DNA from 3 places in the Ornithinimicrobium flavum genome. Region 2 is predicted to be linked to each of the others. Evidence: predicted binding sites of a transcription regulator. Region 2 holds the regulator's gene; each other region holds the start of a gene.

Region 1 (10,280 bases), 570 kb from region 2:
GTCGCCGCAGCCCGGACGGTGGCTCACCGCGATGTGGGTCCGCGGCGTAGGCGGCGTAGACCAACCTGTTGGCGCGGTCGCGCCGCGTGGCGAGGTCGTCGGGAGCGAGCCGCCGGAGGTACTGGCCGTAGTCGTGCACCCTCGTCGTGACGACCTGCCCGAGGAGGGTGGTGAACGTCAGGTCGCGGCGCTGGTTGATGGTCAGCTCGAGGTAACCCTCGGTCTTGGACCGGTGGGCCGGGAGGTCGAGCATGGCCAGGTTGGCCTCCGTCGTCGGTCCGCCGGCCCAGCCCCAGGGCGTGACGTGGTCCAGCTCGCAGGCGGCCGCGTGGGAGCGCGACCCCGGGGCGCGGGAGTAGACATCTGCGGCGTGGATCTGGCGGCGCATGTCGGCGTCCGGGCGGTAGCCCTTCGCCGAACGCTCCACGCACCGGCCGTCCACCGGGTCGGTCACCAACCGGTGGACGGTGGCTCCCGGGGTCAGGGCCAGCTCCCGCGCGAGACCCGGTGAGATGGAGAACGGGACGGGCCCCAGCACCTCCCCCACCTGACCCCGACCAGGGCCCTCCGGGAGCCAGGTTGCGAGGACCTCCATCCACTCGGGGACAGAGTCCTCCCCCGCCCCCGGGTCGCCGGGTGGTGCCGGCCCCGGGTCATTCGCTGGGGCTGGTGCCGGGTCTTTCACGGTTGAGACGCCGGGGGCCTGCGGTGGAGCTTCTTCAGGGGCGTCTGACCGTCGCGGTCGAGCCTCTTCCCCCTCCCCGGCGCCCTCTCCGCAGCGGGGACAACGCTCCACGACGGGGCTGAGGACGTCCAGCGGCACGATCACCTGCAGCGCCACGGGTGGGAGGGCGTTGACCACACGGACCAGGCGGTCCATGTCCTCGGGAGCGAGGATCTCGTCGACGGGCAGCGCCGAGGAGGTGTTGCCGTCCCGCGCTGGTGCCTCTGTGTCAGCTGGCGGTGGTGTCTCTGTCTCGGCTGGCGACGGTGCGTCTGCCTCTCCCGGTGGCGTGACCTTTGTTGCGTCCGATGACTTCTGGGACGGCAGCTCGACCGATCCGTAGACAAGGAGTGCGGAGACAAGGTCGCAGCGCAGGTTGGACAGGGTCCTCTCGTCGCCCAGGGCCCGGGCGTTGCGGGCGCCCCTGTCCACCCGCTGGTAGACCGCGGCCATCGTGCTCAGTGGCCCACGGACCGAGAGGGTGCCGGTGCCGTCGTCGTTGAGACGCATTGACGCCCCGCGACCGGCGTAGGCCCTGCGGCGACGCTCCCGCTCGGCCGCCACGTCCACCCCCTCGCAGGCGGACACCTCCCGTTCGCAGGCGGCGGTGAACTCGTCGTGCGACCACGCCCGCCCCAGGACGAGCTGCCCGTCGGGGTCCAGCCTCTCGGGGACGGCGACGCCCTCATCGGTCCCGAGGAGGGCGACGGCCACCAGGTGGCGCTGGTCGTCGGTGAGGTGCGTGCCGCTCTCCCAGAGGCGACGCACGAGGGGCCACGAACACTCCCCGCGACGCATCGCGCCGGTGACCACGGCGCGTAACCGCTCGGACCCCAGAGCAAGGGCCACGAGCGTGCGCGCCTCGCCCACGGCATACCCCGCCCTGACCTGCACCTCGCTCACGGCGCAGCGCCGGATCTCGGCCAGCAGGCTGCGCGCCGTCGCGCCACCGGGCTCGGAACCTGTCAGACCCCTGCGCTCGAGGACCCTGGCCCGCACCTCCACGACCAGGTCGACCGCGGCGTCGACGACCGCGGCCTGGGCGCGGCACACCTGGGCCAGCGCCTCCCCCAGGGCACGACAGTCCGCAGCCTGCGACCCACGTCCTCCGGGTGGCGCCTCCGGCCGGCCGCCGGACGAGGTCGCCTCCCCGGCCCACCGGGGCGGACCCTCGGCGGACTCGAACGGGATGCTGTCCATCGCGGCTCCTCCCCTACCCCTCGCCAACCCCTCAGGCGGACCTCGCCGCAGCCCTCCCCGGCCTGGGGCCCCCGTCCCACCAACTGCATCAATGTTAGCACACGCGTTCGAACTGAGCAGTTCGACACGCGCTGCCCCGCAGCCGGTCGCCTGCGCAAACCCGTGGACCTGTCGGACCCCCGCAGCATGATGGCCCCATGAGCGATGCGCGGTGGCGGACGGTGCGGAACCAGGTGGCGGGTCTCGAGGCCGACGAGGGGTTCTCGGGGGTCGTCCGCGTCACGAAGGGTGAGCAGGTGCTGCTGGAGTCCTGCCACGGGTTGGCCGACCGGGCCCAGGGCACCCCCGTGCACGTGGGCACCCGCTTCGGCACGGCGTCGCTCAGCAAGGCGTTCACCGCCGTGGGGGTCCTCGACGCGGTCGGTCGGGGCGAGGTCGCCCTGCAGGACCGGGTCGTCGATGTCCTCCCGGAGGCCTCGAGACCCTCCACGCTCAGGCCCGACGTCACCGTCGAGCACCTCATCACGCACACCGCCGGCCTGGCCGACTACGCGGAGGAGGACGAGGACCTCCCCGGCTTCGTCGAGGACTACGCGACGATCTGGACCGAGCTGCCGAGCTACCGCGTGCGCGACGACCTCGACATCCTGCCGCTCTTCGCCGACCTGCCGCCCGTCTGCCCGCCGGGCACGGCCTTCCACTACAGCAACGCCGGCTACGTCCTGCTCGGCATCCTGCTCGCCCACGTGTCCGGCCTGCCCTTCGCGGAGGCCATGACCAGGCGCGTACTCGAGCCGGCCGGGATGACCCGCAGCGGCTACCTCGCGCTGGACGAGGCCCACCCCGACGTGGCGACGGGACACCGGCGGCCCCTGACCCCGGGTGCACCGTGGCGCACCAACATCTTCTCGATCCCGGCGGTCGGCGGCGGGGACGGCGGCGCCTTCGTCACCGTCGGCGACGTCGAGCGCTTCCTGCGGGGCGTGCACCGCGGTGGGGTATGGCGTGGCGTGCGGCCGACCGACGTCCTCACCCCCCGGGTGCGGGTGGACGAGGACACCTCGGCGGGCTGCGGCGTGCTCGTCCGGGACGACGGGGTCTTCGGCAAGGCCGGGGGCGACCCGGGGGTCTGCGCGATCGCGCGCTGCCGGCCCGCGACCGACACCACTCTGGTGCTCCTGGGCAACGTGGGATGGGAGGACGTGGAGGGGTTGGGCGACCTCGTGGACGCCCTGGACGCGGCGGCCTTCCCGGCCACCTGAACGAGGTTCCCCGAGGGGGGATGGCGCGCCTGCGCGGCGTCAGCCGTCCGTCAGGGTCGGGCCTCAGCCGTCCGTCAGGGTCGGGTCTCAGCCGTCGGTCCCGCGTGGCCGCAGCAGCGCCAGGCACTCGACGTGGTGCGTCATGGGGAAGGCGTCCAGCACCCGCACCGCCACGAGCTCGAGCCCGGCCTCCCGCGCCGTGGCCACGTCGCGCGCGAGAGCGGCCGGGTCGCAGGCGACGTAGACGACCGCTCGGGCCCCGAGCGCCGCGACCGAGCGCACCACGGCCGCCCCGGCCCCGGAGCGGGGCGGGTCCAGCACGACGACGTCGACCCGCTCCCCGACGGTGACCAGGCGGTCCAGGGCCGTCTCGGTCGGCTCCGCGACCGCCTCGGCCCAGGGGTATGGCGCCAGATGCGCCCTCGCGGACCGCGTCGCCTCCTCGTCGGCCTCGACCGCCAGGACCGCGCCGCCCGCCCCGACGGCCTCGGCCAGCGGGACCGCGAAGAGCCCGACCCCGCTGTAGAGGTCCAGCGCCCGCTCCCCCGGCGCCGGACGGAGCCAATCCAGGACCTGCTGGGTGAAGGTGGCCGCGGCCCCCGGGTGCACCTGCCAGAAGCCGCGCGCCGAGACGGTGTAGTCGTGCCGGCTCCCGTCCGCCAGCACCACCCGTTCCTCCACCTCCGGCACCGGCCCCACGGGACGGGGCATCTGCCGCACGCCCCGTCGGGAGGACCCACGCCGCTGCGGTCGTCGTCGCCCTCGGCCGGAGTCGTCCAGGGCCAGCGGCACGACCACGGGCCCCCCCACGGAGGGAGCGACGACGTCCACGGCGACCACGCCCGACGGGGGTACCTCCTGCAGCACGCCGGTCGCGACCACCTCGCTGGTCGCGATGAGGCAGTCCTGGAGCGGCACCACGTCGTGGGAGCGGTGGGCGCGGAGCCCCACCGACCTCCCCGCGCCCCGGGCGACGGCGAACTCGACCCGGGTGCGCCACCGCAGGCCTGCTTCGTCCCCCGGGACCGGCTCGCACCCCGCACCCAGGGGCTCGATCTGCTCGCCGGACAGCCCGGCGAGCCGCTGCAGCTGCTCGATGACCACGGCCGTCTTGAGCCGACGCTGGGCGGCCAGGTCGACGTGCTGCCAGTCGCACCCCCCGCACCGTCCGGGCCCGGCGTAGGGGCAGGGAGGCACGACCCGGTCCGGGGAGGCCGTGAGGACCTCCACGGCGTCGGCCCGCAGGTAGCGACCCTGCGGCCCGACCTCGGTCACCCGTGCCCGCACCCGTTCCCCCGGGAGGGTGTGCCGCACGAAGAGCACCTGCTGCTGCTCGCCGTGGCGGGCGATGCAGTGGCCGCCGTGCGCCACCGGGCCGATCTCGACCTCGACGACGTCCCCGACGGCCAGGGGGTCAGTCACGACGCTCCCGCTCGGCGTGCGCCTGCGCCATCCGCTCGGTCACGTCGTCCGACTCACCGTCCGGTGTCTGGCGCGTCCGGCCGGTCGCGAGCATCATCGCCATGACGACGATCGCGAGCAGGTACGCCGGCCAGCCCAGGGCGATCTTCGCCACGCCCAGCCACGCGACCTCACCCGCGAGGTAGAGCGGCAGCATGATCGCCACGCGCAGCACGAACAGCGCGACCAGGACCCAGGTGAGCCTGATGCAGACGCGCAGCAGCCCCTTGTCCCGGCGCCACGCCGTGGGCCGCTCCGCGTAGTCGGGGTCGCCGATGGCGACGATGAAACCGACCAGCGGCCACCGGACCAGGATCGAGACGACCGCGCCCACGGCATACGCGGCGCTGGTCAGGATGCCGGGCAGGAAGGCGTCCTCGGCCTGACCGGAGCGCAGGGCGAAGAAGGCCGCCAGCGCGGTGGCGATCACGGCCGAGACGAGGAACCGCATCGATCCCTTGACCACGAGCAGCCGCACGAGCGCCAGCACCGTCAGCAGCGCCGCCGAGGCGATCACGGCGGTCCGGACGTCGTCGAGCACCAGCCAGGTGACGACGAAGGCGACGGTGGGCAGCGCGGTCTCGAGGGAGCCGTACCACCCTCCGAGCGCGTCACCGATGCGACGCCGGATGACCTCCTCGACCGTGGCCTCGGTGGTCGCCGCCTCGGTGGTGGCGGCCTCGGCCTCGGGCTCGCTCACGTGAAGTCCGGGTTGGTGGGTGCCTTGGGGGCGTCGCTGGCCGGCGGCTGGGGCGCGGGGGCGGGGGCGGGTATGCGGCCCTCCGCACCCTGGGCCTGGGGCGCGATGCCGGCGATGGCGGTCGCGTCGCCGGAGCTGAGGGACGGAGCCTTCGCGGCGACCCGCCGCACGGCCGCCTGCTGGGCCTGCTGGGCCTGTGCCTTGCGGGCCGCGGCCTCCTTGGCGAGGGCCTCCTCGAAGCCCTTCGGCGGGGTGAGCGTGAGGATCTCGCGCGGGGGCCGCGGCTCGTCGCCGCGGCGCACGACGATGCGCCGGACCACCTGCAGGATCCCCCTCAGCTGCTGGTCGTCGGTCGCGGCCGCACCGTTGACGACGACCCGGAGGAACCACCGGGGCCCGTCGACACCCAGGAAGCGGGCGGGCTGGAAGGCCACCCGCCCGTCGGGCGCCTGCCCGGGCATCCGGGCGCGCAGCTCCTTGCCCAGCAGACCGTCGACGGTCTCGGCGGCCCCGCCGGCGTCGACCAGGCCGCGGGCGATCTCCTGGCGCAGCTCGTCCCACAGGCCCACGGTCCGGGGAGCCGCGAAGACCTGGACCTGGGCCTGCGAGGCGCCGAAGCCCAGGGTCGCACCGATGACGCGCCCGCTCCCCTGCTCCAGGTCGAGCCGCAGCTGCATCCCCTTGGCGACCGGCAGCCGGAGCGCGCCCAGGTCGAGCCTGCCGTCGACGTCACGCCACTCCGAGACGTCGTAGGGGCCGTCCTCCGCGCGGACCCACGGGCGGTCGACGCCGGGCTCCCCCTCCTCCGGCTCCGGCCGGACGGCGACGTCCTGGTCCTCGTCGAGGGCCAGGAGCTCCTCGTCGGTGAGGTCCTTGTGCTTCTTACGGCCGAACAGTGCCACGATCGGGTCAGTCCTTCAGGGGGTGGGGTCGGGAGGGTGCCGGGGGCGCGGGGAGGCTGCCGGTCCCGGTCGAGCCGTGGCCTCCGTCTCCGCGTGGGGAGGGGTCCAGGTCGTCCACCTCGGTGAAGACGGGGAGCAGGACGGGCTGCAGGACGAGCTGGGCGATCCGCTCCCCCCGGGCCAGACGCACGCTGCGCTGCGGGTCGGTGTTGAGCAGGTTGACCAGGATCTCGCCCCGGTAGCCGGCGTCCACCGTGCCCGGCGCGTTCACCACGGTGAGGCCGTGGCGGGCCGCCAGCCCGGACCTGGGGTGGACGAAACCGGCGTACCCCTGCGGGATCGCCACGGCGACCCCGGTGGGGACGAGCGCCCGGGCCCCGGGGGCGAGCTCCACGTCCTGCCGCGCGCACAGGTCGACCCCGGCATCACCGGGGTGGGCCGGGGCCGGCACCGGGAGGTCGGGGTCGATGCGTCGCAGGGCGACGGACAACGTCGGGAGGCTCACGATCACCGAGGGTATCCCGGGCCGGGCCGCACGCCGCCCTCCGGCGTCAGGCTGCGCACTCGGTGCAGACCGGAGCGCCGCCGACCTCCTTGGCCAGCTGGCTGCGGTGGTGCACCAGGAAGCACCGTGAGCAGGTGAACTCGTCCTGCTGCCGGGGCAGCACGTGCACCGACAGCTCGACGTTGGACAGGTCGGCCCCGGGCAGCTCGAAGCCCTCGGCCTGCTCGGTCTCGTCGACGTCGACGCTGCCGGAGGCCTTGTCGTTGCGACGAGCCTTCAGCTCCTCGATCGAATCCTCGTTGAGCTCGTCGTCGGTCTTGCGTGGGGCGTCGTAGTCAGTCGCCATCTCATCCCTCTCGTGCGTGTCTTCTGCCCAGAACGCCGCAGCACCCTGTTTTGTGCCCGGGACCGGGCGGAACGTTCGCAGCGGGCATTGTGCACTACGACGGGGGCGTCGTGCGAGGGCGGCCCTGGACCAGACGCTGCAGCTCCTCGCGCAGGACCGGGTGCAGCCGTGACCCCGCGGCCACCACCATGTCCTCCGAGGCCGGCTCGTCGAGACCGAGCCCGCTCACCAGGCCACCGGCCTCGGTGACCACGAGCATGCCCGCGGCGACGTCCCAGGCGTGGCAGCCACGCTCCCAGTAGCCGTCGACGCGACCCGCGGCCACGTGGCACAGGTCCAGCGCGGCCGCCCCCATCCGGCGCACGTCCCGCACCCGCGGGAGCAGGTCCGCGATGACGGCCGCCTGACCCACCCGGACCTCGCGGTCGTAGGAGAAGCCGGTCGCCAGGAGCGCCCCGTCCAGGTCCTCGCCGGTGGCCACCCGCAGCGGCCGCGAGTCCTCGGCCGTGAGCAGGTGGGCACCGCCTCCGGCGCGGGCGTGGAAGACCTCGTCGGTGCGCGGGTTCATGACGGCGCCGGCGACGGGTGACCACGCGCCGGGGACGGTGGGGTCGCCGACGACCACGGCGACCGAGACGGCATACGCGGGCAGGTCGTAGAGGTAGTTGACGGTGCCGTCGATGGGGTCCAGCACCCAGGACAGCCCCGAGGTGCCGCCGGACAGGCCGACCTCCTCACCCAGCACGGCGTCGTCCGACCGCGCGTCGGCGAGCCGGGCGCGCAGCAGCTCCTCGGAGCGGGTGTCCATCACCGTCACGACGTCCAGGTCGGTGCTCTTGGTGCGGTGCACGCCCAGGTGCGCCGGCCGCTCGTCGCGCACCATCACCCCGGCCTCGATCGCCAGGGCGACACGGGACGGCCAGCTCCTCCAGCTCCGCGCGCTCCTGCGCCGGCACGGCGAGCGGGTCGGGCACCTCAGTCCATCCCGCAGGCGGCCGGCTTGCTCACCCGCAGGTTGGGGCAGCAGCCGGGCCGGCACACCGAGGGGCGGGGCTCCGTCCCCGGCCACGTCGGCTGCGCCACCTGCTCGCCCCGGGCCTCGGCCGCACGCTCGAGGGCCAGGTCGACCAGCCCGAGGACGAACTCGGTGTCCGTCCCCACGGTGGGGACGCGCAGCAGCTCGATCCCGACCTCCTCGGCGACCTCGACCGCCTCGGTGTCGAGGTCGAAGACGACCTCCATGTGGTCGGAGACGAAGCCGATCGGGGCCAGCACGACGTGCCGCACCCCGCGCTCGGCGAGCACCCGCAGGTGGTCCCCGACGTCGGGCTCCAGCCACGGCTGGCTCGGCGGGCCGGAGCGCGAGCAGTAGGTGAGGTCGTGCTCCAGGGTGGTCCCGAGCGTCGCGGAGGCCTCGGCGGTGATCGCGGCGGCGAGCTCGGCGTGTTGCCGGGAGTAGAGGTTGCCCTCGTCGTCACCGGGCCCGGAGGTGTCGTCCATGGCGTCCGGCAGCGAGTGCGTGACGAAGACCAGGTGCGGGGCCTGTCCCGTCCGGTCCAGCAGCGCCCGGGCGCCCTCGGTGACGATGCGGGCGTTGGCGCGGGAGAAGCCCGGGTGGTTCCAGTACTGCCGCACCTTGTCGACGTGCAGCGTGCGATCCTCCCGGCCAGGGTGTCGAGCGCCGCCGCGATGTCCTCGCGGTACTGACGGCACGAGGAATAGCAGGAGTAGGCGCTGGTGGTGATCGCCAGCACCCGCGTCATCCCCCCCTCGTGCGCCTCCCGGAGGGCGTCGGTGAGGAAGGGCTCGGAGTTGCGGTTGCCGAAGAGCACCGGGACGGGCAGTCCGCGCCGGTCGAGCTCCTCGCGGAGCGCGGCGATGAGGGCGCGGTTCTGGTCGTTGATCGGGCTCCTGCCGCCGAAGTGCAGGTAGTGACCCGCCACCTCCTCCAGCCGCTCGTCGGGGATGCCCCGGCCGGCGGTGACCCGCCGGAGGAAGGGCATGACCTCCTCGGGGGCCTCGGGCCCGCCGAAGCTGGTCAGGACGATCGCCTGGTAGGGGTGCAGGTCGTGGCGCTCGGCCTCCCCCAGGCTCTCCTCGAGCTCGGCGATGACCTCGTCCTCGGCCGCGCTCGTCGGCTCGACCGGACCGTCCGGGATCTGACCCTCCGCGGGCCGGGCGGGGCCGACGTCGGTGGGGGTCGGCTCGGCCGGGGTCGGCTCGGTGGGGTCGATGGTGGGCTGGCTCATGGGCGTCCTCCGTGGGGGGTGGGGAACTTCGGTGGTCGAGGGACCTGCAGGTCGAAGACGATGGCGGCGATCCGGATGGCGAAGGTGGCGACGACCGCGAGCCAGACGACGGGCATGGTGAGGACCTCCAGCTCGGAGGCCACGACGATGGCGGCCGCGCCCAGCACGGCGGGCACGGCATACACCTCGCGCTGGAGGACCTCCGGCACCTGGCCGACCAGCACGTCGCGGATCATCCCGCCACCGACGGCGGTGATGGTCCCGACGAAGACGCAGGCCAGCGGGGGCGCGCCCAGGTTGACGGCCTTGAGCGACCCGGACACCGCGAAGGTGGCCAGGCCGACGGCGTCGAGGACCTTGACCGCCTGACCGATCCGGGCCAGCCGCAGGCGCGGGCGGGTGCGGCTGAGGTCGACGAGGAGGCTGTGGAAGAGGAAGGTCACCAGTCCGGCCGCGAGGACGGTGACGATGAACCAGGGGTTGCTGATCCCCGGCGGCGGGACGTCACCGATGAGCACGTCCCGCAGGATGCCTCCCCCGAGGCCGGTGGCCCAGGCGAGCACGGCGACGCCGAACATGTCCAGCCGGGCCCGGACCCCGACCAGTCCCCCGGACAGCGCAAAGACGAAGATGCCGACGATGTCCAGCACGAGGCGGACGTCGGCTGGGGGGTGCAACATGGCCCGGTCAGCCTACCGTCGGCGGCGTGCCCTCCCGGCACGCGCCCGGCGCGGGTGGCACAGTGGTGCACCATGCAGCAGCTCCAGTTCGTCGAGCTCGACGAGGGTGGCCGTCTGGTGGTGTCCGCGGAGGACGGCACGAAGTTTGCCGTCCCCGTCGACGACCGCCTCCGGTCGGCCCTGCGGCCGCGTCCCCGCCCGGGCCCGAGCGGGAGGCCGGGAGCCTCCTCGGCGAGCCCGCGGGACGTGCA
Region 2 (10,280 bases):
CTTGACGTCCACGCCGAGCCGCGGCATACCCGTCGGCCACTGGCCCCGGGGCTCCACGGGCACCCCCACCGCACCCAGCCGGTCCCGGGCGGAGCCGACCGACTCCTCGGGGATCTCGGTGGGGAACCAGGTGCCGGCGCAGCGGTCGCACCGGCCGCACGGCTGCGCCGTGCCGTCGTCGAGGCACTCCTGGAGGAAGGCCATGCGGCACCCGTCGGTGGCCTGGTAGGCCAGCATCAGCTCGGCCTCGCGCACGCGGGCCTCCGCCACCCGGGTGTAGCGCTCCTTGTCGAAGACCCACGGCTGCCCGGTGGCGGTCCAGCCGCCCTGGACCTTGGCGACCGCACCCTCGACGTCGAGCACCTTGAGCAGCAGCTCCAGCCGGGTCCGCCGCACGTCGACGACCGTCTCCAAGGCGGGGGTCGACATCGGGCGGCCGGCCTCGGCCAGTGCGGTCAGCACGGCGTCGGCCTGGTCCTGCCGGGGCATGGAGACCGTGGCGAAGTAGTTCCAGATGTCCCGGTCCTCCGAGCCCGGCAGCAGCAGCACGTCGGCCCGCTCGGTGGCGCGGCCCGCACGACCGACCTGCTGGTAGTAAGCCACCGGCGAGCTGGGCGCGCCGAGGTGGACGACGAAGCCCAGGTCGGGCTTGTCGAAGCCCATCCCCAGCGCGCTCGTCGCCACGAGGGCCTTGACCTGGTTGTCCCGCAGCGCACCCTCCAGCCGCTCCCGTTCCTCGGTGTCCGTCCGGCCGGTGTAGGCCGCCACCTCGTGCCCGGCCCCGCGCAGGGCCTCGGCGACGTCCTCGGCGGCCGAGACGGTCAGGCAGTAGATGATCCCGCTGCCCGGCAGCGTCCCGAGGTGCGCCAGGAGCCATCCCAGCCGCTGCTCGGGGGTCAGGCGCGGCAGGACGCCCAGCCGCAGCGAGGCCCGTGCGAGCGGCCCCCGGATGGTCCGCACCTGCGCACCCCCCGCGCCCAGCTGCTCGACGACGTCGTCCACGACGCGCTCGTTCGCGGTCGCGGTCGTCGCCAGCACGGGCGTGCCCTCGGGCAGGGCGTCCAGCAGGGTCCGGATCCGTCGGTAGTCGGGCCGGAAGTCGTGCCCCCAGTCGGAGATGCAGTGGGCCTCGTCGACGACGAGCAGCCCGCACCGCCGCGCCAGGTCGGGCAGCTGCTCGTCACGGAAACGCGGGTTGTTGAGCCGCTCGGGACTGACGAGGAGCACGTCGACCCGGTCCTCGGCGAGCGCCTGCCGGACCTCGTCCCACTCGGTCGCGTTGGCGGAGTTCATCGTCACGGCGCGCACGCCTGCGCGGGCCGCGGCCGCGATCTGGTCGCGCATCAGCGCCAGGAGCGGCGAGACGATCACGGTCGGGCCGGCGCCATGGGCCCGGCGCAGCGCCGTCGCCACGAAGTAGACCGCCGACTTGCCCCACCCCGTGCGCTGCACGACGAGCACGCGGGACCGGTCCTCCACCAGGGCCCTGACCGCCTCCAGCTGACCGTCACGGAAGTCGGCGTCCTCCCGCCCGACGAGGCGCCGCAGCGCCACCCGCGCGTCGGTGTCCAGCTGCCCCGGCGCCCCGCTCGGCCCGGACAGGTCGGTCTGCTCCAGCTGCTGCATACCCCGACCGTAGCCGCAGGCGCCGACACACCCTCCCCTAGTGTGGAGGCGTGGACTGGGACAGCGTGGACGCCGCCCTCTTCGACCTCGACGGTGTGCTGACGCCCACCGCGGAGGTCCACATGCGGGCCTGGGAGGTGATGTTCACCCGTTTCCTCGACGGCCTGCCGCAGGAGCACGACCCCTACACCGACGCCGACTACTTCGCCCACGTCGACGGCCGGCCCCGCTACGAGGGCGTGGCGGCCTTCCTGTCCTCGCGCGGGATCGAGCTGCCCCAGGGCGACCCCGACGACAGCCCGGACGAGCTGACCGTCTGCGGCCTGGGCAACCGGAAGAACGCCCTGTTCAACGAGGTCCTGGAGGCTGAGGGGATCGAGGCCTACCCCGGGTCGGTGCAGCTGCTGGACGCCCTGCCCGACCTCGGGGTCGCGATGGCGGTGGTCTCCTCGTCCAGGAACGCCACCGACGTCCTGCGCACCGCGGGCCTCGCCGACCGGTTCACCGTGGTCGTCGACGGCGTCGTGGCGACCGAGCAGGGCCTGCCCGGCAAGCCGGAGCCCGACACGTTCCGGTATGCGGCGCAGCAGCTGGGGGCCGACCCGGCCCGCTGCGTGGTCCTCGAGGACGCGGTCTCCGGGGTGGCCGCGGGCGCCGCGGGTGGTTTCGCCCGGGTCATCGGGGTCGACCGCGGGGTGGGCGCCGAGACGCTCCGCGAGCACGGCGCCGACGAGGTCGTCACCGACCTGGCGCGGCTCCTCCCGTGACCGGCGGCCGCAAGGGCCGGGAGGCCACCGCATACCCGGTCGGTCCGCTCGGGTCGCGGCACCGCCCGCCGGAGCCGGTGGACCCGATGGACCGCAGCCGCTTCCCCCTGGACCCCTGGCGCCTGGTGGAGACCGCCTACGACCGCGAGGACCTCGGTGTGACCGAGACCCTCTTCTCCGTGTCCAACGGCTACCTCGGGATGCGGGGCAACGTCGAGGAGGGCCGGGACACCCACACCCACGGCACCTACGTCAACGGCTTCCACGAGACCTGGGACATCCACCACGCCGAGGACGCCTACGGCCTCGCGCGCGTCGGGCAGACGATCGTGGACGTGCCGGACCCCAAGACGATCAAGCTCTACGTCGACGACGAGCCGCTCCTGCTGGCGACCGCGGACCTGGAGCAGTACGAGCGGGCGATCGACCTGCGCACCGGCATCCTCACGCGGGACGTCGTGTGTCGCACCAGCTCCGGCAAGCGGGTGCGGATCAGCAGCACCCGGATGACCTCGGTGGTGGAGCGCCACCTGGCGGTGATGACCTTCGAGGTCGAGATGCTGGACGGCCACGCCGCCGTCACCGTCTCCAGCCAGCTGCTCAACCGGCAGGACGGCTCGGACGAGTACCACGTGCGCGCCCAGGCGCTGGGCGAGGCCGCGGACCCCCGACGCGCCGAGGCCTTCGAACACCGCGTCCTCCAGCCGGTGCTCCACGAGGACGTCGAGGGGCGCCTGCTGCTGGGCTACCGCACCCGCAGCTCGGGCATGACGATCGCGACGATGGTCGACCACACCCTCGAGACCGACAACTCCTTCAGCGAGAGTTCCACGCTCTCGCCGGACGTCGGCAAGTGCGTCTTCCGGGTCGACGCCCGGGAGGGACGCCCGGTGCGCCTCACCAAGATGGTGGCCGTCCACACCTCCCGCGGCGTCCCGCCGCGAGAGCTCGCCGACCGGTGCGCCCGCACCCTGGACCGCGCGGCCGAGCGGGGCCTGGAGGCCCTGCGTGCCGAGCACGCCGAGAGCTGGGCGCGCTTCTGGCTGGAGTCCGACGTGGAGGTCGAGGGCAAGGGTCTCGAGCACGTCCAGCAGGCCGTGCGCTGGAACCTCTTCCAGCTCGGGCAGGCCACGCTCCGGGCCGGTGCGCACGGGATCGCCGCCAAGGGGCTGACCGGCTCCGGCTACGGCGGACACTACTTCTGGGACACCGAGTGCTACGTCCTGCCCTTCCTGGTCCACACCCACCCGCAGGCGGCCCGCAACGCGCTGCGCTTCCGGCACGGGATGCTCGACGCCGCGCGGCGCCGGGCCGCGGAGATGGCGCAGTACGGCGCGCTCTTCCCGTGGCGGACCATCAACGGCGAGGAGGCCTCCGCCTTCTACGCGGCGGGCACGGCGCAGTACCACATCAACGCCGACATCGCCTACGCGCTCATGCGGTACGTCCGGGCCACGGGCGACCGCCAGTTCCTCCTCGACCAGGGGGTCGACATCCTGGTCGAGACCGCCCGGTTGTGGGTGGACCTGGGCTTCTGGCAGACCAACGGGGACACCCGCTTCCACATCCACTCGGTGACCGGCCCGGACGAGTACACGACCGTCGTCAACGACAACCTCTTCACCAACGTCATGGCGCAGCTCAACCTGCGCGCGGCTGTCGAGGCGGTGCGCGAGCTGCAGGTCTCCGACCCCAGGGGCCTGGCCCGGGCCGGCGCCCGGCTCCGGCTGGGCGAGCACGAGGTCGAGGCCTGGGAGCGGGCCGCCGACGGCATGTTCATCCCCTACGACGAGCAGACCGGCGTGCACCCCCAGGACGCGCACTTCCTCGAGCGGGAGATCTGGAACCTCGACGAGACGCCGGACGAGAAGCGCCCGCTGCTCCTGCACTACCACCCGCTGGTCATCTACCGCTTCCAGGTGCTCAAGCAGGCCGACGTCGTGCTGGCCCTCTACCTGGCCGGCGACCAGTTCACCCAGCCCGAGAAGCGGGCCGACTTCGACTACTACGACCCGATCACCACCGGTGACTCGTCCTTGTCGGCGGTGGTCCAGGCGATCATGGCCGCGGAGGTGGGGTATGACGAGCTAGCGCTGCGCTACTTCCACACCGGCCTGTTCGTCGACCTGGACGACCGGCACGACAACACCTCCGAGGGGGTGCACGTCGCCTCCAGCGGCGGGACGTGGAGCGCGCTGGTGGCGGGCTTCGGCGGGATGCGGGACCACGGCGGCGTGCTCAGCCTCGACCCGCGGCTCCCCGAGGGCTGGGAGACCCTGACGTGGCGTATGCGGTGGCGCGGCTCGCGGCTGCGGGTGCGGGTGGCTCAGGAATCGCTGGCCCTGCGGGTGGAGACAGGCGAGGCGGTGCAGGTGGCCGTGCGGGGCGAGCGGGTGGACGTCGGCCGGGAGGAGGTGCTGGTGACGATGGACGGTCACGGCCCCCGGGATGGCGGTGCCCCCTTCGGGCACACCGCCCAGCAGGGCTCACCCACGGAGCGCGACCCGCAGCGGGCGAGGGACAGCGCCCCCGACCCCACCGGCGTGGTGCCGCACAGCTGGTCGCACGAGGTCGTCGACCCGACCGGACCCGTGCCCGTGCACCGACCGCCGGGCAGCTCGGACCAGCCTCCCACCTGACCCTGCGCTCGTCGGCGCCCCGGGGGTGAACCCGCAGGACACGACCGCTCCGGACCGCGCGGGGCTTGGTGGTCCCGCCCGGGTGTGGTCGGATGGGGAGCATGAGCGATCCCACGGCACTGCCCTTCCAGGAGGACGACCGGTCGACCTCGCCGGAGGACTCGATCTACGAGGGGCAGGGCCCCAGCCGCGCGGACGACCCCGGGGCCGGGCAGGCCGCGCCCCGCGGCGCTCGGACCACCGGCGACGACGCAAAGGCGGGCGACGACGGCGTGGAGGCGAGCCAGACCGACCTGCTCGCGGCCCGCGTCACCGGGCCGGAGGACCGCGTCGGCATGACCGCCCTGTGGCGGCTGACCATGGATCTGGGGCACTGGTGGTTCATCGCGGTCGGCGACGAGGGCCAGGAGTCACCCGCCGCCGCGGTGATCCAGGACCAGCTCATGCTGCTGACCTTCACGACGGCCGAGCGAGCCCGGCACTTCGCGGTGGAGAACGGCATGATCCGCGAGGAGGACGATCTGAGGGCGATCGCGCTGCCCCCGTCCGAGATCGTGGAGTCGGCCCAGGTCTACCAGGAGTCGGGCATCGCGGGCCTGATGTTCGACCCGCACATCGCCGGATACTTCATCCCCTCCGAGCAGCTGCCCGTCGTGTGGGACGCCGTGCACTCCACGGCAGGCGACACCCAGCCGGGGGAGCAGGCCCCGCAGGGCGGCGACGCGGACGGCCCCCCTGCTGCCGCGCCGGAGGACGGGCGCGCCGGCTGACGGTCCTCGGAGACGGCGATCCGGCTCAGCGGGACGGGATCACCAGCTCCTGACCCGCCGCGATGGACGTCGTCGACAACCTGTTGGCCTGCTGGATGTCGACGATCGCCCGGCTCAGCGGGACGTCCGGCAGCTGCTCGGCCGCGATCTGAGACAGGGTCATGCCGGGCTCGACGACCACCGAGGTCGTCGCTCCCGCGGGCCCCAAAAGGCCGATGACGGAGGCGACGACGAGGGCCACCACGAGGGTCAGGCTGCTCGTCAGGGCCAGCCGCCCTCGACGCGTGATGCGCAGCGCCCGACGGCGGGTCGTCCGCGAGGCCGTCGGCGCCGACGGCTCCACGAGCCGCAGGTGGCTCGGGCGGCGCGCCGCGCGCCGGGGCGCAGCGCGGCCGGCAGGGCCAGGACCGGGTGGTCGAGGGTCGCAGTGCTCATGCTGGTCACCTTCCTCAGGGAGGTCCGGCTCGGACGTGTGTCCGATCGGACGTCTGTCCTATTGATAGCACGGATGTCCGACGTTGTCGACACGCCGACCGAACAGATGTTTGTCCGGCCAGGGCTGCTCACGTAGGCTGTGCTCATGTCGGTGACACAATCACCCGCCACCGACAGACCCGCTGACCTGGGCTGATGCCCGGGCAGCCTGGCCGGCCGGGCACCTCCGGACGACCGGTGCAGCATCGGACGAGGGGATGGAGAGCATGGCCACGATTCACGAGATGCCCGACCGGGACGGTGGGGCGACGCTCACCAACCGGCAGCGGCGCGTCCTCGACGTCATCCGCGACTCGGTCGACGCCCGGGGCTACCCGCCCAGCCTGCGCGAGATCGGTGACGCGGTGGGCCTGACCTCCCCCAGCTCGGTGGCGCACCAGCTGAAGATGCTCGAGCGCAAGGGTTTCCTGCGGCGCGACCCGCACCGTCCTCGTGCCATCGAGGTCGTCAACCCCGGCGCAGAGGGGCACGGCTACCGCCGCGGTGACACCGACGGGGGCACGGTGAGCCCCACGACCGAGACGACCTACGACGAGACGGGGATCGGTGACTCCCGCCCCCGCCCGTCCTACGTCCCGCTCGTGGGCCGGATCGCCGCCGGTGGACCGATCCTGGCGGAGGAGGCCGTGGAGGACGTCTTCCCGCTGCCCCGGCAGCTCGTCGGCGACGGCGAGCTCTTCCTGCTCAACGTGGTGGGCGACTCGATGGTGGACGCCGCCATCTGCGACGGTGACTGGGTGGTGGTGCGTCGTCAGCCGACGGCCGTGAACGGCGACATCGTGGCGGCGATGCTGGACAACGAGGCCACGGTGAAGACGTTCCGCAACACCAACGGCAAGACCTGGCTCATCCCCCACAACCCCGCCTACGAGCCGATCGACGGCGACCACGCCGTCATCCTCGGCAAGGTCACGGCCGTCCTGCGACGCGTCTGACCTCTCCTCCCCGCCGGCCCGCCGGCCCACCGACCGCGACGCCGCCCCCGGCATCCTCCATCCTCAGCCGGGGGCGGCGTCGCCATGCGGCAACGTCATACCGCCGGCCGGAGGTGGGGGACGACGGCCGCGCGAGGGCCGGGTGGGCTGCTCAGGCCGAGGGCGCGGGGCCCTCGTCGACGGAGTAGTACTCCAGGAGCTGCTCCTCCTCGTCCTCCGTCAGGTGCCGGTCGACGGGGATGTCAGGAGCACCCTTGATCATCTCGACGGTGTAGGCCAGACGGATCTGCGCGTCGACGATCTCGGCGTTGGACAGGGGGCAGAAGCACCGGCGACCGGCGATCCACCCGGTCCGGACGGTCAGCCAGGCAGGGTCGCCCGTGGCGTTGTCGATGTAGACCTGGTCCAGCGCGCCGACCTTCTCGCCGTCCTGGTCCACCACGTCCGCGTCGTAGAGCGCGTTGAGCTGTTCCTGCGTGATCACGGCCACCTCCATGCCGGCGCCCGGGAGACCACCCGTGCCGCCGAGGATCACACCACACCCCCTGCCGCTGCTGCAAGACGTGCACCTCAGGCCCTGGGTCGCCGACGCCGACGGCCGCCTCCACCGGGGTGGACGCGGCCGTCGGGCAGGATCAGCGGGGCTCAGCCGCGGCGGTTGTCACCGTCCAGGTCCAGGCCCTCGCCACGCACGCCGTCGCCGTCCCAGTCCCCCTGGCGGGGTCCACCGTCAGCGATCCCGGCGTCTCCCGTGGTGTCCCGGTCGACGTCGACCTCCTCGTGCGAGACGTCGGTGACGACCTGCTGCTCGTCGGTGACGGTCTGCTTCTCCAGGCCGACGCGCTCGGTGGCGACCACGTCCTTGTCCACGACAGGGCGCTCCTCGTGCAGCGTGACCTCAGCCTCGTCCTCACCCAGCCGAGCGCCGTCCCGGGCGTCCTCACCGGCCACCGGCTCCCGGACGACCTCGAACTCCTCACGCTGCACCGGCACGGTGACGGTCTCCTGGTCGGTCACGACGTGCTTGCGCAGCCGCACCCTCCCCGTCTCGACGCGCTCGGTCCCGACGTCCACCTGCTCCTCGTGCAGGGTCATGGACCCCTCACGCTCGCGGCCCACACCCCCACCGAGCTCGGCACCGCGGTCCCGGTCGACGTCCAGGTCACGGTCCCCGCCGAGCCCCGCTCCGCGGTCGCGGTCCACGTCCGAGTCGCGGTCGGTGTCCGCCAGCGTCCCTCGGTCGCGGTCCAGGTCACTGTCGGCGCCCCCGGCGCTGAAGCCGCCGGCGACGGCCGGGTCGGCCTCGGTCACGTCGCGACGGTCGTCCAACCCGTCGGCGCCGTAGCGGCTCGTGTCGACACCCGCCCCGCTGTAGTAGCGGAAGAGCTCGTCCTGCTCCTCCTCCGACAGGTGCTGGTCCGCGTCGACGTTCGGCGCGTTCTTGATGGTGTCCTTGGTGTGCGGGACACGGATCCGCCCGCCGGAGAGGTCCGCGTCCTGCAGAGGGACCAGGCTCTGCCGGGCACCGAACCAGCCCGTCTTGACCGAGATCCACGACGGCTCGCCGGTCTGGTCGTCGAGGTACACCTCACCGACCCCACCGAGGTTGTCGTCGTCCTGGGTCACGACCTCGGCGTCGTAGAGGTCGTTGATCTGCTCCTGGGTGATGCTCACGTGCGCTCCTCCATCAGTCGGATACCCCGGTCGCGGGGACCGGGCGTGCTCATCGAGTCAAGCAAAGGTCCCCGGGCACTGGCCCGATGAAACGGCACCCCCACCCTCAGGGGTGCGGCTCCTCGACCCCACGCGTCACATCGGCAACGAGCCGCGGCAGGACGTCCCCCAGGAGGGCGTCCAGCTGCACCGTCGGCTCACCCTCCCCACGCGTGTCGCCCCGGGTGACGACGGCCACCGGGATGCCCTCCCGAGCCGCCCGGCGCACGAAGCGGTAGCCGCTCATGACCCGCAGCGAGGAGCCCAGCACCAGCAGCAGCCGCGCCTGTCCCAGCAGGTCGAAGGCGTGGGCGACGACCGGCTTGTCCACCGACCCCCCGAAGAAGACGACGTCCGGCTTGAGGACGTCCCCGCCGCACACGAGGCACCGGGGCGCGCGGAAGGAACCGACCAACGCCTCCGGCAGGGCCACGTCACCGTCCGGACGAACCTGAGCGGGGTCGCTGGCCCGGCGCAGGAACCCGGGGTTCGCCTCGGTGAGCCAGGCGTGGACCTGCTCCCGGGTGGTCCGCTCGCTGCAGTCCAGGCACTCGACCCGCGCGAGCGAGCCGTGCAGCTCCAGGACCCGCCTCGACCCGGCCTCCTGGTGCAGGCCGTCGACGTTCTGGGTGATGACATGGTCCACCAGCCCTGCGCGCTCCAGCCGGGCGACGCACCGGTGGGCGAGGTTCGGCCTCGCCGCGACGAACCTCTCCCAGCCGGCGAAGGCGCGGGCCCAGTAGCGCCGGCGTGCCTCCGACGACCCGACGAACTCGGCATGCTGCATCGGCGTGACGCGCCGCTGCCCGTCCGGGCCGCGATAGTCGGGGATCCCCGACGCCGTCGACATCCCGGCCCCCGTCAGGGCGACCACGCCGCCCCCGGCGACCAGGTCACGGAGCACGGCATACCCGTGGTCGTCGACCTCGACCGGCGGGGGCATGGTGAGCCCGGGGTCGACGGGCCCGTCCAGGACCGGCGGCTGGAGCCGGTGGTGCGGCACGGCCGCCCGCAGCTCCTGGCCCAGGACGTGCCGACGGACGCCGCCCGCGGGCGCCCGCCCCTCCCCCGTGCTCACCCGTCCACCGTCCCTGCGCACCGCCCGGTCACCGCACCCTTCACGGCGTCAGTATGCCGTCCACGCCTGCCGGGCTGCGGGGCCCGGGCCCGCCGGAGCCGTCCCGACTAGGGTGGGAGGCATGTTCGACGCTGCAGGGCTGCGGGTCATGCGGGCCATCGCCGAGGAGGGCTCGTTCACCGCCGCTGCCCAGGCGCTCGGCTACACCCAGCCGGCCGTGTCCCAGATGGTGCGCAGGCTCGAGCAGCGGGCCGGGA
Region 3 (10,280 bases), 1.0 Mb from region 2:
TCGAGCGCGTGCGGTCCGCCCCGACCGACGTGCCGACGCAGGTGAGCGGGGTCTCCGGCGAGCAGCTGTCCCTGGGGGCGGGCATCGTGGCCGGCCAGGCCGGGATGTTCCTCTTCTTCACCGTGGGCTTCGCCGTGCTCACCCTGCTCACCGAGCGGGAGTGGGGGACGCTGCCGCGCCTGCGGACGATGCCGCTGCCGCGGTGGATGGTGCCGCTGTCCAAGGGGGTCGTGGGGATCGTGCTCGGGGTCATCTCGACGACGGTGCTGCTCGTGTCGGGTCAGCTGCTCTTCGAGGGGGTGGACTTCGGCAACTGGGCGGTCGTTCTGGTCCTCGTCGTCGCCACCGTCACGGCGGCGACCTCCGTCATGGCGCTCATCCTGCGGGTGGCGCGCACCTCGGAGCAGGCGAGCCTGGCGATGTCGGTCATCGCGATCTCGCTCGGCGTGGGGGGTGGCACCTTCTTCCGGGTGCCGACCGAGGGCTGGGTCGGGCAGCTGCTCTCGGTCAACCCGGTCGCCGCGCTCGGCCGCGGTCTCGGCATCACCTCCGGCGGCGGCGGCCTGGTCGACCTGGCGCCCGTCCTGCTCGTGCTGGCCGGCTTCACCGTCGTCGTCCTGCTGCTGGCGCGGATCCTGCCCGGCCGGAAGGACGCGCTGTGAGACCTGTCCTCGCCCTCGTCGAACTGGAGCTCAAGCGCTTCCTGGCCGACCGGTTCAACCTCTTCTTCGTCTTCGTCCTCCCGCTGGTCCTGGTCGGGGTCCTCGGGCTGCAGTCCGGCGGCGGCGGCCAGGGCCGCGTGGCCGTGACCGGTGAGGAGCCGACCCTCGGCCAGCTCGCCGACCGGCTGGAGGCGGCGGGGGTGGAGGTGACGACATACCCGGACCGCGACGCGGTGGACGACGGGGTCGCGGAGGGGTCCTTCGACCTCGGCGTCGTCGCCGGCGGCGCCGAGGGCGAGCCGGTGACCCTGGAGCTCGTGGCCGTCGGCGCCGAGCCCAGCCCGCTGCTCGAGCCGGTCGTGCGGACCGCCGCCGAGCAGGTCGTCCTCGCGCACGAGCACGCCGCCGCGCTGGAGGAGGCAGGGGTCGACCCGGTCGAGGCCGAGCGGGTGGCGTCCGCGGGGCCCGAGGGGTGGACCGACGCGCAGGTCGTCGTCAGCGACGGTGACCCGGTGCGGGCCGAGCTGGCCTCGATGGGGCGCTTCGACCTCGGCGCCGGCGGGCAGCTGCTGCTCTTCGTCTTCCTCAACACCATGACCGCGGCCGCGTCGACCATCAAGGCCCGCCGGTCCGGCGCGATGCGGCGGGTCATGGGGGCGCCGGTGACCAGCGCGCAGACGGTGACCGGGCTGGCGCTGGGGCGTTTCGTCATCGCGCTCTTCCAGGGGGTCTACATCATCGGGGCGAGCAGCCTGCTCTTCGGGGTGGACTGGGGCGACCTTGGCGCGGTGGTCGTCGTGCTCGCGGTCTTCGGCCTCATCTCCGCCGGGCTGGCGCTGCTCATCGGGGTCCTGCTGGACGCCGAGGGCCCGGCCAGCGGCATCGCCGTCGGGGCGGGTCTGATCCTCGCCGCGCTCGGCGGGTGCATGGTCCCGCTGGAGTTCTTCCCCGACACGATGCGCGCCGTCGCCAACGTGACCCCCCACGCCTGGGCCTACCAGGCCCTCGCCGAGATCCAGCGGCGCGACGGCGGCCTGCTCGACGTCCTCCCCCAGCTGGGCGTGCTCGCCGCGATGGCGCTCGTCGTCCTCGCCGTGGGCACCGTCGCGCTGCGCCGCAGCCTGGCGCGCGCCATCTGACCCCCCTGCAACCGGACGCGCGTTCCTGCCAGACCGGACGCGGATTCCTGCCAGACCGGACGTCCGTTCCTGCCACACCGGACGCGGGTTCCTGACGGTTTCCCCAGGTGGCTGTGGATAACTGTCACGAACGCGCGTCCGGTCTGACCAGAATGCGCGTCCGGTCGGGGGTGCGGCGCGGCGTGGCGCCGCCGCGCCGCGGGCCGTCCGCGCTCATGCCTCCCCCCGGAAGGCCAGGTCGCCACTTCCGCCGAGCTCGCTCACCAGCGGTCCGAGCACGACAGCCAGCTGGGCGAGGACGGCCGGGAGGTCCGTGCCGGACTCGAGCAGCCGGGTGGCGGCGTGGACGACACCGTTCACCAGCTCGGACACCTCCCGCGGCGACTCGACGCCCAGGGTCTCCAGTGTGCGGACCAGCGGCTCCTGGACCTCCTGGTGCATGCGCGCCGCCTGCTCCCCCGGGTCGTCGGTCGGGATGACGCTGACGAGCGCCCCGGCCACCGCGTGGGCTCCGCGCGCGACCAGCTCGACGCTGGCGACGGCGTAGGCGAGCACCCGGTCGGCGTCGGTCGGGGCGGCGTCCATCACCTCGGCGACGTGCGCCGTCCACCGGGGGTAGATGTCCCGGACCATGGCCTGGAGGAGCACCGGCGTCGAGGCGAAGTACTGGTACACGCTGGAGCGGGCCAACCCCGCCCGCGCCGCGACCTGCGCCATGGTCGGGGCTCGTCCGGTCTCGAGCAGGATCGTGTGGGCGGCGTCCAGCAGCTGGCGCTCGCGGGCGCTGTGATGTTCAGCCACCGTGGCCTCGGTGATCCGGGGCACGAGTCCCTCCTCCCGGTCCCGTCCGCACCCTGCCTCGTGCCGGGCGATGCCTGCGGGCCGGGGGGCCCGCGCGATCAGCCTACGACGAGCAGCCTCCGCCGGTCCCGGGGCGACGGGGCCGCCGACCGGCGCGGTATGCGGATCCGCGTCGGCTCGGTGCCGCGCACGGATTTTACCGACACAGTGTCGGGAAACTACTGTGGAGCCCATGACCTTCGTGTACTCGTTCCTCGTCTTCCTGCACATCGTCGGCGCCGCAGCCCTCGTCGGCGGGTGGCTCATGACCTTCCGCACGCCCACCGTCGGGTTCTGGCAGCACGTCGGGGCGTGGGTGCAGCTCGTGACGGGTCTGCTCCTGGTGGGCCTGCTGGAGATGGACGACGCGGAGGTGAACCAAGTCAAGATCGGGATCAAGCTCGTGGTCCTCATCGGCGTCCTCGTCGCCGCCTTCCTCGGTCGCCGGGCCGTCAAGCGGGGCGCCTCGGTCCCGGTGGGCATGGCCCACGCGGTCGGCGGGCTCGCGCTGATCAACATCGCCATCGCCGTCTTCTGGTGACGGCCGGCGGTCGACCCGGCTGCTCCGGGCTCACCGGGCTCACCGGGCTCACCCGAGGAGACGCGCGAAGCCGGGTGCCGTGACCTCCGCCCCCGGGGTGCCGCGGGAGACCGGCCCGGACCCTGCGGTCGTCGCCCAGCTCCTCCGCGCGCAGGCACCCCGGTGGGCGCACCTCCCGGTCCGCCCGACCCCGACCTCCGGCAGCAGCACCTGGGTCTACCGCCTGGGCGACGAGCTGGCCGTCCGGCTGCCGCGGTCCGACGGGAACGTCCCGGACCTCCTGAACGAGGTGCGCTGGCTCCCCCACCTCTCTGACCGGCTGCCGGTCGTCATACCCCGGGTCGTCGCCGTCGGAGAACCCACGGAACACTTCCCGCGCCCGTGGACCGTCGTCTCGTGGGTGACCGGGGACCCTCCCCGACAGCTCGATCCGAATCAGCAGGGCCGGCTCGCCCGGACCCTCGGGCGCTTCCTGAGGAGCCTGCACGAGCTCGACACGTATGGAGCCCCCGCCGGGGCTGCGTCGTGGGGCTACCGGTGCGGGGAGCCGGTCACTGACACCATCGACGCGTGGGCGGAGCACGCTGCGGCAGCTCTCACCGACGTCTTCGACGAGGCGGCGGTGCGTGAGGCGTGGCGGCGGCTGCGCGACGTGCCGCCCGCCACCGGACCGCCGTGCCTCGTGCACACCGACGTGTCGGCGGAGAACGTCCTGACCCACGCCGACGGGCGTCTGGCGGGGGTCATCGACTTCGGGGGGACGGGCGTCGGCGACAGGTCGGTCGACCTCCTGTACGCGTGGAGCCTCCTGGAGGCGCCGGCTCGCGAGCAGCTCCGGGTCGAGGCGGGGGCCGACGAGGCGACGTGGACCCGGGCGCGGGCGTGGGCCTTCGTCGGCCCGGGGCTGCGCACGATCGCCGGCTACCGCGACGTCATGCCGGCGCGGACCGCGCGTCTCACCCGGATGGTGGAGGCCGTGGCGGCAGAGGTCGGCGTCCGGCTGTGCTGAGCGGCCGTGGAGGCTCGACGGTGAGGTTGCCCCGCAGGTGAGGGTGCCCAGGGGCGAGCCCGCCCCCGGGCGGCGGACACCCTTCACGGCAGGCCTCTGTCCCGGCCCGTGAGGGCCGGGTGCGGGGCGCGGTCATCGGAGGTGCCAGGTGACGCCGAAGGCGGTCACGGTCGCGGTGAGGTCGTTGTCATGGACCCACGTGTGGTGCCGGGGACAGAGGAGCGCGTAGTTGGACACGTCGGACTTCCCGCCCCGGGACCACCACACGACGTGATGGGCGTCGCACCAGGTCGCGGGTACGGAGCATCCAGGGATGGTGCAGCACTGGTCGCGCCTCGCCAGCTGGATCCGCTGCCCGGGGGTCACCAGGCGCTTGGCCCGGCCCTGGTCGAGGACCTCGCCCTCGCTCCCCAGCACCACCGGGATGAGGTCGGCCTCGCAGGCCAGCCGACGGATCGTCTCCGCGGTCACGGTGGCGCCGTCGAGGGTGCTGCCGCACCCGGCCTGCGTCGTGGTCTCCGACAGCATGCGCCGGAGCACCTCGAAGTCCAGCGAGACGACGAGCGCGGCCTTGGACGTGGTCGGCTCGCCCTTGGTGCCGGCCACGCCCCGCCGCAGCACGGTGAGGAAGGCGTCGTAGCGGCGCTGCCCCGGGGTCCGGGTGTCGACCACGCCGGTGGCCTCCTGCTCCTCCTGGGAGGCGGGAGCGGCCAGCGGGGAGGTCAGGATGGCCCGGACGGCCTCGTAGTCACCGTCGTCGCCGAAGGTCATGATGATCCGCTTCACCGACCCGTCGGCGAGGCTGGACTCGTGCAGGTCACGCAGCGAGCGGCGGGCCTTGTTGGCCTCGTCGTGGTCCTTCTCCCGCAGGCAGCGCCGCACCATCTCCGTCAGCGTGCGCCCCAGCGCCGCGTCGTCGACCCCGTCGTCGCACGCGGCGTCGACCAGCGTCGTCACCAGATCGGCATACAGCTCGGTCGTGATCGCTCCCCGCACGCGCTGCAGCGACCGGAGCAGCCGAGCCGCCCGCGCCAGGCCCAGGCCCCGCTCGAGGACCGCCCCGACCACGGCCGCGTGGACCGGCTCACTGCCGGCCGAGGCCACCTTCGCCAGGTCCCGCACCGCCGGGCCGTCCAGGTCCGGGCAGCGCATCGCGAGCCAGTCGACCAGCCCGAAGCCGCTGCCCAGGTGCAACCCGCGCTGGGCCGCCTCGCACGCCAGCCGCACCCGGGTGCGCATCAGCGTCGCGCCGACGTGCCCGACCTGGTCGAAGCCGTCCGCGACCTGGGTGTCCTGCAGCAGCGCCACCCCGCGCACCGCGGTCTCGGCGATCATCGCGTCACGCCCGGCGCCGCGCAGGCGCGAGGTCACCACCTCACCGGGGGTCCGTGCCGCGGGCAGCCCTCCCTCGGCGAGCTCCGCTGCCCCGAGCCTCAGGATGTCACCGCCCCACGTCCCCTTCATGCGAACAAGTGTACGAAACATGACCGACAGACCCTCCGTGACACGCCGTCGTGGGCACCGCTCGACACCGGAGGGGTCGGCCACGAGGGCAGGTGGGTCGGCGGGCCACACTGTGGGGGTGACCTCCGGCTTCGACGAGCACCGCGACGACTGGCGCTCCTACGCCGCCACCCCCTGGAGCCGCATCCGGTATGCCTTGGTCCGGCAGGTCCTCGCCGACCACCTCGGCGACGCCACCGCGGGCGCGCCCCGGCTCCGGGTGCTGGACTTGGGTGGCGCAGACGGCCTGGACGCGCTGCCCCTGGCCCGCCTCGGGCACGACGTGACGGTGCTCGACCCCGCACCCGAGCTGCTGGCGGACGCGCGAGCACGCGGGCTCCGGACCCGTCTCGGTGGCCTCGACGACCTGCACGACCTCACCACTGCCCGGGAACCCGCTGACCTCCCCGACCCCGCCGACCTCCCCGACCTCGGACCGGTGGACGCCGTGCTCTGCCACTACGTGCTGCAGTACCGCCCCGACGAGGACGCCGACCTGGCCCGCCTCGTCGCCACGGTCCGGCCCGGCGGCCTGATCTCCGTCGTCCTGCCCAACCCCGACCACCGCGTACTCACCGCGTTCCTGCGCGACGGCCCCGAGGAGGCGCTCGCGGAGATCGACCGGTCCGAGGCGCCCACCCTCACGTTCGGCACGCAGGTCCGCAAGATCCCCCTCCCGCGCGTCGAGCAGGTGCTCACCGACCTGGGTGCGCAGGTGGTCGAGGTCGTCGGCGGCCGGATCGTCGGCGACCTGCTCCTGGACAACGACCCCAAGCACGACCCGGACTTCTACGCGAGCTGGGAACGCCTCGAGCTGGCACTCTCCCGCCGCGACCCGTTCCGCCGGCTCGGCCAGTTCTACGGCGTCCTCGCCCGGGTATGACGCACCGCTCACCGGTGCAGGGCCGCCTCCCGGCGGGCCACGCCATACCGGTCGTCAGCCGACCGGCTGCCCGTCCGGCTCCTCTAGGCTGACCGCCGCCCCGCTGAACTGCGAGGCGTGCAGCCGGGCGTAGGCCCCGTCCTGCGCGAGCAACTCCTCGTGGGTGCCCTGCTCGACGATCCGCCCCGACTCCATGACGAGGATGAGGTCGGCGTCGCGGATCGTGGAGAGCCGGTGGGCGATGACGAAGGAGGTCCGGTCGGCCCGCAGCCGCGCCATCGCCTCCTGCACCAGCAGCTCGGTGCGGGTGTCGACCGAGGAGGTCGCCTCGTCGAGGATGAGCAGGGAGGGCTGGGAGACGAAGGCGCGGGCGATGGTGATGAGCTGACGCTCACCGACCGACACGGTCGACCCCTCGTCGTCGAGCACGGTGTCGTAGCCCTCGGGCAGGTGCTGGACGAAGCGGTCGACGTAGGCCGCCTCGGCCGCCGCCTGCACCTCTTCCGCGGTCGCACCCGGCCGGCCGTAGGCGATGTTCTCCGCGATCGTGCCCTCGAAGAGCCAGGTGTCCTGCAGCACCATCCCGACCCGGGAGCGCAGGTCCTCGCGGGTCATCGTCGTGATGTCCCGCCCGTCCAGCGTGATCCGCCCGCCGTCCAGCTCGTAGAAGCGCAGGATGAGGTTGACCAGCGTCGTCTTCCCCGCCCCCGTGGGCCCCACGATGGCGACCGTCTGCCCCGGCTCGGCGACCAGCGACAGGTCCTCGATGAGCGGCTCCTCGCCGTAGGAGAAGCTGACGTCCTCGAAGGCGATCCGCCCCGGGCCGCCGTCCCGGCCGGCGGTCTCGACCCCCTCCGGGTCCGGCCGCTGCTGCTCGGCGTCGAGCAGCTCGAAGACCCGCTCGGCCGAGGCCACGCCCGACTGCAGCAGGTTGGCCATCGAGGCGACCTGGGTGACGGGCTGGGTGAACTGGCGGGAGTACTGGATGAAGGCCTGCACGTCGCCCAGCGACAGCGTGCCGGTCGCCACCCGCAGCCCCCCGACGACCGCCACGAGCACGTAGCCGAGGTTCCCGATGAGGAACATCGCCGGCATGATCACGCCGCTCATGAACTGCGCGCGCCAGGTCACGTCGAAGAGCTGCTCGTTGGTCTCCCGCATGCGCGCCCCGACCTCCTCGCGCCGGCCGAAGACGGTGACCAGCTCGTGGCCGGTGAAGGCCTCCTCGATCTGCCCGTTGAGGGTGCCGGTGTGCGCCCACTGCGCCTTGAAGAGCTTCTGGCTCCGCGAGGCGATGAGCAGCGTCACCACCACCGAGACGGGGATGGTGAGCACCGCGATGATCGTCAGCACCGGGCTGATCCACAGCATCATGCCCAGGATCGCGATGACGGTGACCAGCGCGTTGAGCAGCTGACCGAAGGTCTGCTGCAGGGTCTGCTGCAGGTTGTCCAGGTCGTTGGTGACGCGGGAGAGGGTCTCGCCGCGCGGCTGCCGGTCGAAGTAGGACAGCGGCAGCCGGTGCAGCTGGTCCTCGGCGTCCGAGCGCAGGTCGCGCACCGTCCACATCGAGATCCGGTTGACCAGGCGGGTGGAGATCCACATGAGCAGGGCGCCGACGGCATACAGGGCGATGACCAGCGCGATCGTGCGCCCGACCGCGCCGGTGTCCACCCCCTGGCCGATGACGAGGTGGGGTGTCCCCTCGATCATGTCGGCGAAGGTGTCCTGCCCCTGCGAGCGCAGGATGGCCGCCACGTCCTCGGGGGGCGTCCCGGCCGGGAAGGTGTCGCCGAGCCGGTTGCCGAGCAGGCCGGCGAAGACGTAGTCGGTGGCCCGGCCGAGCACCCGCGGGCCGAGGGTCGACAGCAGGACGGCGCCGATCGTCAGCAGGACGGACAGGCCGACGAGCATCCGGTATGGCGCGAGCCGGCCGAAGAGGCGCCGCGCCGACGCCTTGAAGTCGCTGGGCTTCTCCACGGGGACGCCGAAGCTGCCGTGACCGCCGGGGCGGGGGCCGCGCACGGGCACGGGGCGGGGGGCCTCGTGCTCCCGCTCGTCCGCGGTGTCGCGCTCGCTCATCAGGCCACCTCCCCCGCGGCCGCGAACTCCTGGGACCGGGCGATCTCGGCGTAGGTCTCGTTGCCCGCCATCAGCTCGTCGTGGGTGCCGAGGCCGACCACCCGCCCCTCGTCGAGCACGACGATCTGGTCGGCGTCGACGACGGTGCTGACCCGCTGGGCGACGACGATGACCGTGGCCGCGCGGGTCACCGGCCGCAGCGCCGCCCGCAGCCGCGCGTCGGTCGAGACGTCGAGCGCGGAGAAGGAGTCGTCGAAGAGGTAGATGTCGGGCCGGGCGACGAGGGCCCGGGCGATGCACAGCCGCTGCCGCTGCCCGCCGGAGACATTGGTGCCGCCCTGGGCGATCGGGTGCTCGAGGCCGTCGGCATACCGGCTGACGAAGTCCTCCGCCTGGGCGACCCGCAGCGCCTCCCACAGCTCGTCGTCGGTGGCATCGGGGTTGCCGAAGCGCAGGTTGGAGGCGACGGTGCCGGAGAAGAGGTAGGGCCGCTGGGGCACGATGGCCACCCGGGACCACAGGTCGCGCGGGGCGAGGTCGCGCACGTCGATCCCGTCGACGCGCACCGTCCCCCCGGTGACGTCGGCGAGCCGGGGTATGAGGCGCAGCAGCGTGGTCTTGCCCGAGCCGGTGCCGCCGACGATCGCCGTGGTCGTGCCCGGCCGGGCGCGCAGCGAGATGTCGTGCAGGACGGGCGCCTCGGCCCCGGGGTAGGTGAAGTCGACGGCCTCCAGGTCGACGGTCCCCACGACGTGGTCGGCGTCGGGCCGGACGGGGTGCTCGGGCGTGACCACGGTGGAGTCGGTCTCCAGGACGGCGCCGATCCGCTCGGCCGAGACGGACGCCCGCGGGATCATCGTCGCCACCATCGTCGCCATCATGATCGACATGAGGATCTGGATGAGGTAGCTGATGTAGGCGGTGAGCGCACCGACCTCCATCTGCCCGGCCTCGACCCGCTGGGCGCCGAACCAGATGACGCCGACGCTGGAGAGGTTCATCACCAGCATGACGATCGGGAACATCAGCGCCATGAGGTCACCGACCTTGAGGCCGATGCCGGTGAGCTCGGTGTTGGTCCGCCGGAAGCGCTCGGTCTCCTCGCGCTCGCGGGTGAAGGCGCGCACGACCCGCACGCCGCTGATCTGCTCGCGCAGGATGCGGTTGACCGCGTCGAGCTGCTTCTGCTGCGCGCGGAAGAGCGGCACCATCCGCCAGATGACCAGGCCGATGGCGAGGAGCAGCACGCCGACCGCCACGGCGATGAGCGGCCAGAGCCCGACGTCCTGGCGCATCGCCATGTAGACGCCGCCCACCCCGGTGATCGGTGCGGCCACGAGCATGACGAGCGCCATGAAGGTCATCTGCTGGATCTGCTGCACGTCGTTGGTGTTGCGGGTGATGAGGGTCGCCGCGCCGAACTGCCCCAGCTCGCGCGAGGAGAAGCTGAGGACCCGGTCGAAGACCCGGACCCGCAGGTCGCGACCCACCGACATGGCGGTCCGGGCCGCCGCCCACGTCGCGCCCACCTGGGCGACCGCCTGGACGGCGCTGACGGCGAGCATGACCCCGCCCAGCCGCCAGATCGTCGCGGTGTCGCCGCGGGCGATGCCGTCGTCGA

What was found. The regulator LexA, encoded in region 2, represses DNA repair genes until DNA is damaged. The targets are predictions, from matches to a motif close to TCGAACANNTGTTCGA.
Region 1: a site for LexA is predicted at 2,020-2,035, ahead of E3Z34_RS07775 (HNH endonuclease signature motif containing protein). Genes of this name have one in related genera too.
Region 3: a site for LexA is predicted at 5,656-5,671, ahead of E3Z34_RS00380 (HNH endonuclease signature motif containing protein). Genes of this name have one in related genera too.

What each region holds. Positions count from the first base shown of each region.
Region 1 is NZ_CP038213.1:1,658,355-1,668,634, reverse strand. Features, by position in the region: gene E3Z34_RS07775 (HNH endonuclease signature motif containing protein) at 1-1,924, opposite strand, end outside; gene E3Z34_RS07770 (serine hydrolase domain-containing protein) at 2,122-3,186, shown strand; gene E3Z34_RS07765 (class I SAM-dependent RNA methyltransferase) at 3,274-4,608, opposite strand; gene E3Z34_RS07760 (DUF3159 domain-containing protein) at 4,601-5,347, opposite strand; gene E3Z34_RS07755 (DUF3710 domain-containing protein) at 5,344-6,249, opposite strand; gene dut (dUTP diphosphatase) at 6,257-6,754, opposite strand; gene E3Z34_RS07745 (DUF4193 domain-containing protein) at 6,801-7,100, opposite strand; gene E3Z34_RS07740 (inositol monophosphatase family protein) at 7,195-7,983, opposite strand; gene E3Z34_RS19730 (ferrochelatase) at 8,076-8,735, opposite strand; partial or broken gene E3Z34_RS19725 (ferrochelatase) at 8,831-9,103, opposite strand; gene E3Z34_RS07730 (trimeric intracellular cation channel family protein) at 9,346-10,029, opposite strand; gene sepH (septation protein SepH) at 10,102-10,280, shown strand, end outside.
Region 2 is NZ_CP038213.1:1,084,067-1,094,346, reverse strand. Features, by position in the region: gene E3Z34_RS05120 (RecQ family ATP-dependent DNA helicase) at 1-1,626, opposite strand, end outside; gene E3Z34_RS05115 (HAD family hydrolase) at 1,677-2,393, shown strand; gene E3Z34_RS05110 (glycoside hydrolase family 65 protein) at 2,480-5,032, shown strand; gene E3Z34_RS05105 (hypothetical protein) at 5,134-5,802, shown strand; gene E3Z34_RS05100 (LysM peptidoglycan-binding domain-containing protein) at 5,828-6,046, opposite strand; gene E3Z34_RS17615 (hypothetical protein) at 6,064-6,237, opposite strand; gene lexA (transcriptional repressor LexA) at 6,504-7,232, shown strand; gene E3Z34_RS05090 (PRC-barrel domain-containing protein) at 7,384-7,716, opposite strand; gene E3Z34_RS05085 (DUF2382 domain-containing protein) at 7,878-8,906, opposite strand; gene E3Z34_RS05080 (Sir2 family NAD-dependent protein deacetylase) at 9,013-10,023, opposite strand; gene E3Z34_RS05075 (LysR family transcriptional regulator) at 10,145-10,280, shown strand, end outside.
Region 3 is NZ_CP038213.1:67,894-78,173, forward strand. Features, by position in the region: gene E3Z34_RS00355 (ABC transporter permease) at 1-662, shown strand, start outside; gene E3Z34_RS00360 (ABC transporter permease) at 659-1,801, shown strand; gene E3Z34_RS00365 (TetR/AcrR family transcriptional regulator) at 2,015-2,626, opposite strand; gene E3Z34_RS00370 (hypothetical protein) at 2,835-3,182, shown strand; gene E3Z34_RS00375 (aminoglycoside phosphotransferase family protein) at 3,262-4,191, shown strand; gene E3Z34_RS00380 (HNH endonuclease signature motif containing protein) at 4,324-5,655, opposite strand; gene E3Z34_RS00385 (class I SAM-dependent methyltransferase) at 5,774-6,577, shown strand; gene E3Z34_RS00390 (ABC transporter ATP-binding protein) at 6,632-8,659, opposite strand; gene E3Z34_RS00395 (ABC transporter ATP-binding protein) at 8,659-10,280, opposite strand, start outside.